2 regions of the Fervidobacterium gondwanense DSM 13020 genome follow, and region 2 is predicted to be linked to the other one. Evidence: predicted binding sites of a transcription regulator. Region 2 holds the regulator's gene; the other holds the start of a gene.
What was found. Region 2 encodes HrcA, which represses chaperone genes, less so after heat shock. Its sites were predicted from a motif close to ATTAGCACTCNNANNNTNNGAGTGCTAAT; they were not measured.
Positions count from the first base shown of each region.

Region 1 (4,615 bases), on a different contig from region 2:
CATCACCCATTAGCTTGCCAACAGGTATGCCTGTCCAACGTTCCACAATCCTTGCAATATCTTCTTCCAATATTTCTGCCTTACCGTCAATCTTCGCTCTTGCAGCAGCTTCATCAACCAAGTCAACCGCCTTGTCAGGCAGAAATCTATCAGTAATGTACTTTGAAGACAACTTCGCAGCTGCCTCAATAGACTTATCAGTTATTTTAACACCGTGGAATTCTTCAAACTTCGGCTTCAATCCTTTCAAAATTTCAATTGTCTCTTCAACGCTTGGCTCTGGTACGAATATAACTTGGAACCTTCTTGCAAGGGCCTTGTCTTTCTCTACATGTTTTCGGTATTCCTCAACGGTTGTAGCACCAATAACTCTTAGAGTTCCTCTCGCCAATTCCGGCTTCAAAATATTTCCCGCGTCAAGTGCACCTTCCGCAGCACCTGCGCCAACGACAGTATGTAGCTCATCTATGAACAGTATTATATCTGTTCGTTTCTTGAGAACATCTATCAGCTTCTTCAACCTTTCTTCAAACTCACCCCTGAATTTCGTTCCTGCAACGAGTCTTGCGAGGTCAAGTTTTAAGACTGTCTTGTTCTTAAGGAAATCAGGAACTTCATTCTTTACAATTCTCTGTGCGAGCCCTTCAACAATCGCAGTCTTCCCAACACCAGGATCACCAATGAGTACTGGATTGTTTTTGATCTTCCTGCCAAGAATCTCTATCATCCTATTAACTTCGTTCTCTCGACCGACAACCGGCATCAATTGACCGTTCCTTGCCATCTCTGTAAGGTTTTCTGTAAATTTTGCAAGTACGTCTATATTTTCCTCTTCAGAATACGTTCTCTTCATCCTCAACTCTTTGATGGCGCTGTAAAGCTTGTCTTGAGTTACGCCATATCTTGTAAGTAACCTGTAAGTTGTAGTTTCTGGAACAATCGTCATCGCCAGCAACAGGTGATCCGTACCTACCTTTTCGTCACCCATGCGTTTCGCTTCACGTTTAGCTTCGTTGATTACCTTCGTAGTGTCTGGTGCTATGAAAACCTGACCTGTTCCACCTGAAGAATAGTAGTATGAGCCTTTTGAACTAATAGCGCGTTCGACATCACTGCGGAGTGCATCAATATCTACATTCAGATGGCTTAGAATATCATAAGCTGCATTTTTTGTGTTTTCTAACATAGTCAACAATATGTGCTCGGGCGCCATCTGATTTTGCCTGTATCTGTTTAAAACATCGGAAACGGACTGCAAAATCTCCTGAGCGTTTTCGGTGAAGTCTTCCGTGTTAAACATCATCATGACCACCCCTTTCTTAATCCTTTTTCTTATTTCCATTCCGGGACAATTTTACCAGATTAGCACTCATATGTCAAGAGTGCTAATTAAATCTCCGCACATTTCTTCTCGAAGAATACACAAATAAAACAATGGTGGATTCTTATATTGAAGTTGAATTGTCTGCTGCCGGATGGTAGAATATACTTGAAACACTTCGTCATGCTAACAGTTTTCGAAACAGGTCAAGCACCTTATTGGAGGGTTAATTGATGCCAATTCCCTATCTCGTAACACTTTTTACATTCATCGATGGACTTGCCCAGGGTATATATGGAACAATATTCAATCTTTTACTGCGCTCATCTGGACTTTCCACAAGTGCTGTTGGTAGGATAACTTCGTTTTCACTGTGGGGAATCGCTTTTTTTGGATTGATATTTGGCTTGCTTGCAGATAGATTTGATAAGAAGCAACTAATGGTGTTCACTCATTTGCTCAGTGTATTTTTTGGAACATATAGAATACTCGTTACTTCTGTCCACCAACTCGCGATTATGTCATTGCTCTTCGGTGGCTTTTCGTCTGCAACAAGTGTAATACTCTCAACTTTGCTGATACTTAAAACAGACGCGCGTAATCGTTCAAAGCACCTTGGAATGAATTTCGGTATTGGGATGTTCACCGGTGTTCTTGGAAATGTTTTTGGTGGTGTGTTTGGCGACCTGTTTGGCTTGAGACCTGTTCTGATAGTTTCGAGTCTATCAAGGCTCATAGCGATATATCCAATTCTCAAAATGAAAGCTTCTGAATTGATGGTAAAGAGAGAATCAAATGAGGGTATCTTAAGATTTTTCTCCATTGTAAGAAACATGGATTACAGAATGAGAAAGATAGTAGTTTATTATTTCCTGTCAACTATAAGCGTTGGTTTCGGTGCAGGATTGTTCGTTAGCTTTGGAAACGTTATCTTCTATGATATATTCCACATGAAACCTGCGATAATCGGTTCTATCCTCGCAAGTGCGCAGTTGGCAACGAGCTTAGGAGCGATGTTTTCACACAAGCTTGGCAAGAAATTTGGCGATATGAATGTACTGATCTTCTCATACGTTGTCGTGCCTATCTTGATAGTTATGCTGAGTTTTGTAAGAGAACCTATCACGTTCACTTCGGTGTACATACTCCGCTTTGCGGTTATGAACATGGTCAGTCCTTTGTTAACTGCTACGGTTTTCTCGAGTATCGATGTAGTGTATTTATCATCGATAAACGGCATGAACGTCTTTTTCAACAACGTCTCTCGAGCTTTTTCTGCAGAGCTCTTCGCTTATTTCACGCGCTTTAATTCTGGTTACACGTTAATCTTTGCAGTTAGCTCCGTTTTTTATTTTGTAAACGCTTATGTTATGATAAGAATGTACAAACATATAAGGGAAAGTTAACTGGTGCACTATGTGCACAGACAAGGTACACAGACGAGTGGAGGGTGAGAATGATAAATTTAGAAAGTGATTTTCGAAACATTTCCAAGAATCTATTTAAACTTTCTGTCCCGACGATGATTGGGTTTTCAATACAATCGCTATACGACTTGGTAGATATGTTCTGGATAGGCAAGATATCATACAAAGCGATTGCAGGCATTGTTATCTTTTCTACAATCTTTTGGCTCGTTGAGATTCTTAACGAGATAATAGGCACATCTTCGGTATCGTTGATATCACAATCTTATGGTTCGGGTGACAAACGCTTAACTTCAAGAATAATAGAACAAACCCTTATTTTTAAGGCATTAGTTGCGGTAATTGCTTCGACAATTTTAATTGTATTTTTCAAACCGCTTGTGTGGTTCTTTTCAAAGGATAGAGAAGTTGTCGAATCTGCAATTAAATATGGTTACATCCGCATATTTTTTATGCCGATATTTTTCATGACTTACTCTACCTTTACCGCACTGCGCAACATTGGACGAGCCACTTTAGCAATGACTACAATGGCTCTTGGGGCTTTTTTAAATATTATCCTTGATCCGGTATTCATTTTTGAAAAAATACCTTACATAGGTGTCCGCGGTCTTGGTTTGGGAATAGAGGGAGCTGCTTGGGCAACAGTTTTATCTTCTTTCTTTCCTCTGATTTGGGGATTAACGTTACTTTCAAGAGGTATAGATGGGGTGAAGGTCTCGTTTAAAGGATTGCTGAAATTGGACAGGCTAATAGATAGAAAACTAATTACCATTGGTTTACCTTCAGGTATAGAGATGCTCCTTCGAAATCTTTCGTATACCGTACTCATAAAATTGTCATCGCTATTTGGTTCGGAAATCGTCACTGTTTTCGGCATAATAGAACGAGTTATGGGTTTTTCCGTTATTCCGATATTCGGTCTTTCAATAGGTTCAAGTACATTAGTTGGATTTGCGCTTGGAAAGAACGATGAAAGGTTGGCAAAAAAGGTTGCCTTCATGGCAACCTTGTATAGTGTCATTATCAACATGGTTATCCTGACCTTGATTGCGAGTTTTAAAGACGACATTTTTAGAATATTCACGACAAACCAAATAGTTATCGAAATTGGTGCTAAGAGTCTCAAATTTGTCTTGACTGCAATGTTCTTTATTTCGGTTACTGCTGGTATTTCAAGTGCGTTCTTTGGATCCGGAAAGACCTCTATTCCGTTCATTTCAAGCATTATAAGTCGATGGGGTGTTATGGTCCCGTTTGTTCTTTTGAGTATTTTGACTTTCAAATTAGGTATAAACGGATTGTGGCTTGCGTTTCCTGTTTCTGAATTTGCAGAAGCAAGTGTGATGCTTTATGCGTTTGTAAAATCTAACTGGACAAAAAAACGAGTGATTTAGTTCTGTGATTTTAGTACATAGAACTTGTTGAAGAATAGCTGTATGGAATAAATAGCAAGTGATATAGCTAATGCATAAACAACCAATCCTGTATTTCCATTGAATCTATCAAGTAACAACCCTCCCAAGAATGGACCAACCCCAAAGAGCATACCTATGACCATCTCATGCAATGCTCCCTGCTTGCCGTGTGCTTCGGTCTCAGAAAGCAGACCGTAGAATATCGCAAAAGTATAGGGAACAGCATAACTGAAACCTGCAAAAAGCGCTGTTATAAAAAACGGCAAAGGTGATTTTGCAAAAATTGCCAAGATACCAGTTGCCGGGACGACACTAAGAAGCAAAGCACAGATTTTCTCGTTGCCTACCCAACCTTTCCAGGATTGAAGAAGAACAAACGTCAGGAAAACACCTATGTTGGCCCCCACTATTAAAAATCCGGCTTTATCCAAATTTAAACCTGCAAGTAA
Region 1 is NZ_FRDJ01000002.1:107,468-112,082, reverse strand. It holds gene BUA11_RS02665 (ATP-dependent Clp protease ATP-binding subunit) at 1-1,300, opposite strand, end outside; gene BUA11_RS02660 (MFS transporter) at 1,555-2,727, shown strand; gene BUA11_RS02655 (MATE family efflux transporter) at 2,778-4,145, shown strand; gene BUA11_RS02650 (MFS transporter) at 4,142-4,615, opposite strand, start outside.
Region 1: the regulator HrcA is predicted to act here: its motif matches at 1,362-1,390, upstream of BUA11_RS02665 (ATP-dependent Clp protease ATP-binding subunit).

Region 2 (4,615 bases):
GATAACAACTCTATCATTTGGCTGTGTGCCGGCAGGTATTTCTACCTCGATTTTCTCTTTATTCGGAAGTTCAACGAACGCTGTTCCTCCAAGAATTGCTGTTACGTAATCTATTGGCACAGTTACTATTATATCATCACCCTCGCGTTTGTAATCACTTGTTTGTCTGACTCTGATATGCACATACAAATCCCCGTATTCACCACCATAACTGCCGGCGTTTCCTTTCCGAGGAATTCGCAATACGCTTCCATCTTCGACTCCTGATGGTATATTTACCACAGCAGTGGTTCGCTTCTTTATCCTTCCACTGCCGCGACAGACATGGCATGTTTCTCCGGGAATCGAACCTGTACCACCACAAGCGTCACAAGTGTGCTGGTTAATAAATACTCCAAATGGGGTGCGTTTTTCTTCTCTTACAACGCCAGTACCGTGACATTTTGAACAGGTTACCCACTTACTGCCAGGTTCAACACCTTCGCCATGACAGTTCTCGCAAGCATCATATCTATCGTATTCAATTGTTGCATCCTTTCCAGTGAATATATCTGCATCTGTTATAACTAACTCAACATTTATATCTTCACCTCTTCGAGAGCTTCTGCGTGTTCCTCTCTGGGACGATTGAGAAGCTGTTGAAGTTCTCTGCCCTCCAAAGAATATGTTGAATATATCATCGAAATCTCTGAAAATGTCTTCAAATCCGAAACCAAAACCACCAGTGCCGAAATTTGTCCCATTCGGTTCGTATACATAACCGCCTTCACCTACGTAACCAAACTTATCGTACATTGCTCTTTTTTGCGGGTCGCTGAGCACTTCGTAAGCTTCTTGAATCTCTTTAAACTTCTGTTCCGCTTGCTTCTTTTTGTCTCCGGCGTGCCTATCTGGATGCCATTCTTTGACAAGCTTCTTGTAAGCGGCTTTAATTTCATCGTCAGAGGCATTTTTTGGAATACCAAGTATCTCGTAATAATCCTTTTTAGCTGGCATTATGCCTCACCTCTATTTTCCGCACTGCTTTCAGAGCTTTTACCTTCACTGTTGTCTTTGTTACTGTTTGTGTTCTCAGTATTTTCTGCAGGTTCTTTTTTCTTTCTTGGCTTGACTGCAACCTTTACTTTCGCAGGTTTAATAACCTGACCGTTGAAGGTATAACCATCTTCTATAACTTCGGTGATCGTGTATTCTTCCAAGTCTTCTCTTTCTTCCCTTTCGAATGCTTCGTGATTGAACGGGTCAAACTTGCCAGTTGCATCAATTTGTTTTAACCCCTCATTTTCAAGTGTTCTGACAAATTTCTCGTATATCTTTTCCACTCCAGTTTTGAATTCCTCGAGGTTGTTTGATAGCTCAAAATGTTTAAAAGCTCGTTTGAAATCGTCTAAGAGAGGTATCATCGCTCTCATAATCCTTAAAGAGGTAGCTCTGCTCGCATCTCTTATCTGCCTGTCGGCGTCTAACTTGTAATTTTCGAATGTTGCTTTTATAACCCGAGCCGCGTTTTGGATTTCTTTCAACTGCGCTTCGAGCTCGGAGATCTTTTCTTTTAACTCCTTGTTTTCCTTTTCAAGATTCGAAACTTCCTCTTTATTTTCAGTCAAATTATCTGTGTTATCTGAAGCAATTTTCCTTTCCTTCTCTTCTAAATTTTCCAGTTTTCTTTCCTTTTCCATATTTTTCCCTCCTCAGTTCATCTTTTATATATTTTATTAGTTTACGCATTTAACACATTTCACACATTTCTCGAGACTATTGTGAAGTATTCAGTCAATCTATTGAGCATGAATTCAAAGCTTTCGAACACATGATCATATCGGCTGAACTTATCAAATAAGACGGCGATTCGTCCTATTGGGTTGTTTTCCGCATAGAATGGTCCTATAATGACTGAGAAGTCATCCAAGAAACGCAAACCATGTTCTTTACCCACATAGACATCATTCTTGAGTTCTAAGAGGTCTTTGTAGAAAACATCGGTTGATACATAAGCAAGTATATTCTGCAGTTTTCGTAAATTAATCCTGTCGTTTGTTAAAAGGTTTGAAAGTCCTTCGGTGATATAATCCTCGTAGCTTTCCATCGATAAGCGTTCAGTTATCTCCAAGAATCCCTTGCTCATATTACTTATTTCAAAGCCGTTTATGCTATTGAGATTGTTTAACTTCGAGAAGATGTCTTTCAATTTCGTTCTGAATTCGTTAAGTGTTAGACCTTGAATCAGCTTGTTCAGGACTTCCTCAATGTGTGTTATCTCTTCGCCGCTATCGATTTCTGCATGTTGGAGAGGTATAGAAGAACTCAGACCAAGCGAAGTTACGACATTTGCAATAGAAAAGTTTCTGCTAACAGGTGTTATCACAATTCTTTTGATCCTAAGATTCAACGGACTTGGCTTCTCTATAACTACCATGCCTTTTGTTGATGAACTCAGCAATTTGGCTGCCCCAGTTAGCACTTTTTCCATATCGCCCATTGGGAAATTCGCAACTGTCTCAACGTGGGTGCTCTTTGACTTTATCTCATCTCTTATTTTTCTGAGTTCGTTAACGTAAAATCTCAAACCTTTATCGGTAGGTACCCTACCCGCCGATGTGTGTGGCTGATATATGTAACCAGCCTTCATCAACCTGTTCATGTCATTTCTGACAGTTGCGCCTGACCTTTCAAGTGCAGCGTTTTCTAAGACTCTCTTCGAACTTACTGGAGCTTTCGTGTTTATGTACTCTTGTACAATACAGTACAGCACTTTTTTCTGCCTTTCGGTGATGTCCATTCTATCACCTCCGGATATTACGAAATCGATAAAAGTATATCCTGTGAATTGTCAAACAAATTAGCAATCATATGTTTTGTCTGCTAAAATATTACCATAAATGTGTACTATTGTCAATTCTTTAGCTTTTGAGAAGTCCGAACATTCCTATCTTTTCAAGCTCAGGATTATGGTTTAAAATATTGTTGTGAACATGGTACGCTTTGCGAACCATTGATGTTCCATGAGAATTTTCGTGAATTCCTGTGAAAGGGGAATAATAATGGGGAAGAATGGAAACTGGAGAGTTTATCTTGCTGGAGTTACCGTTTCGCTGATATTTGGACTTTCTTTTTTGTTCACAAAGGCTGGCATTGAGTACGTGGGGATTTACACGTTTTTGTCTTATAGGTTTGGTATAGCAACCGCTGCTATTCTGTTGCTAAGTTTTCTGAAAGTTGTCCGTATAAGTAGGAAGCCTTACTGGAAGCTGTGGAAAGTTGTTATTTTCCAGCCTATAATGTATTTTATTTTTGAAACGAATGGTTTGAGGTACGCAACTTCTTCAGAGGCTGGTATGATAATAGCGATGATACCCATTGTTATTGCTTTTCTCAGTCCATTCATGCTTAAGGAAAAGCTACACTGGTTTCAGGTTTTGTTTGCATTCACAAGCTTCTTGGGCGTCTCTCTAATAGTTGGAGGCGGCGGATTTGAAAAAGGAGCTTTCATAGGAAAGGTGTTAGTTCTGTGTGCCGTCTTTTCTGCAGCACTTTATAATATTTTCTCGCGGAAGTTATCAGCGCTCTTCGAACCTATGGAAATAACATTCACAATGATGCTGACAGGTTTTTTGTTTTTCACAACCATGAGTTTAATCACTGGTCAGTTCGAGATAACGACGAATTTATCAGCAATTATCAGTGCTCTGTACCTTGGTGTTTTATCTTCAACAGTTGCTTTCTTCTTGGTAAATTACATGCTCAGCAAAGTCTCACCGACCGTTTCGTCTCTATTTTCTAATTTGACGACAATCGTTTCTGTATTGGCTGGTAGCCTGATTCGTCATGAAAAGATACTCTTTATTCAAATAATCGGTATGGTCATGATACTTGCATCACTTGTTGCCAATTCGTACCTTAGTTCGAGAGCTAAAAACAAGACCTCGGCTTGACGCCGAGGTCTTTTGTGTTTTTATATTTTGTTCAATTGTTATATTTCTTCTTCTTCAAGGTTTTCTGGAATGTTTATCTCTATCTCTTCTGGTTCGGATACTACCTGAGCTTCTTCTGCTGAGTACGCAACGCCTTCTCTGCCTTCCAAGTAAGCATCCGCTATCTTGGCTGCGATAAGAGCGATTGCCCTTATTGCGTCATCGTTTGATGGAATTACGTAGTCGATTGGATCTGGGTCACAGTTTGTATCTACCATACCTACGATAGGAATTCCAAGGTAATTCGCTTCTTCGACAGCTATCTTTTCTTTCCTCGGGTCCACGACAAATATGACATCTGGTAAACTTCTCATATTCTTGACGCCACCCAGGTTCTTTCTAAGTTTTTCGAGCGTTTTTCTCAATTTGCTTTGTTCTTTCTTAGGAAGCCTGTCGAGCTCCCCGTTTGCTTCCATCTCTTCGAGTTCGATGAGTCTTTGAATCCTTGATTGAATCGTTGAGAAGTTTGTGAGAAGTCCACCGAGCCATCTGTTGTTAACGTAGAATCCACCGCATCTTTCTGCTTCGTTCTTAACAACCTGTTGAGCTTGTTTCTTTGTTCCAACGAAGAGGATCGTTCCGCCTTTGCTTGCTACGTCTCTAACGAAATCGTAGGCTTCGTCCAAGAGCTTTACGGTCTTTTG
Region 2 is NZ_FRDJ01000006.1:56,995-61,609, reverse strand. It holds gene dnaJ (molecular chaperone DnaJ) at 1-999, opposite strand, end outside; gene BUA11_RS06330 (nucleotide exchange factor GrpE) at 996-1,679, opposite strand; gene hrcA (heat-inducible transcriptional repressor HrcA) at 1,739-2,779, opposite strand; gene BUA11_RS06320 (DMT family transporter) at 3,042-3,932, shown strand; gene rpsB (30S ribosomal protein S2) at 3,971-4,615, opposite strand, start outside.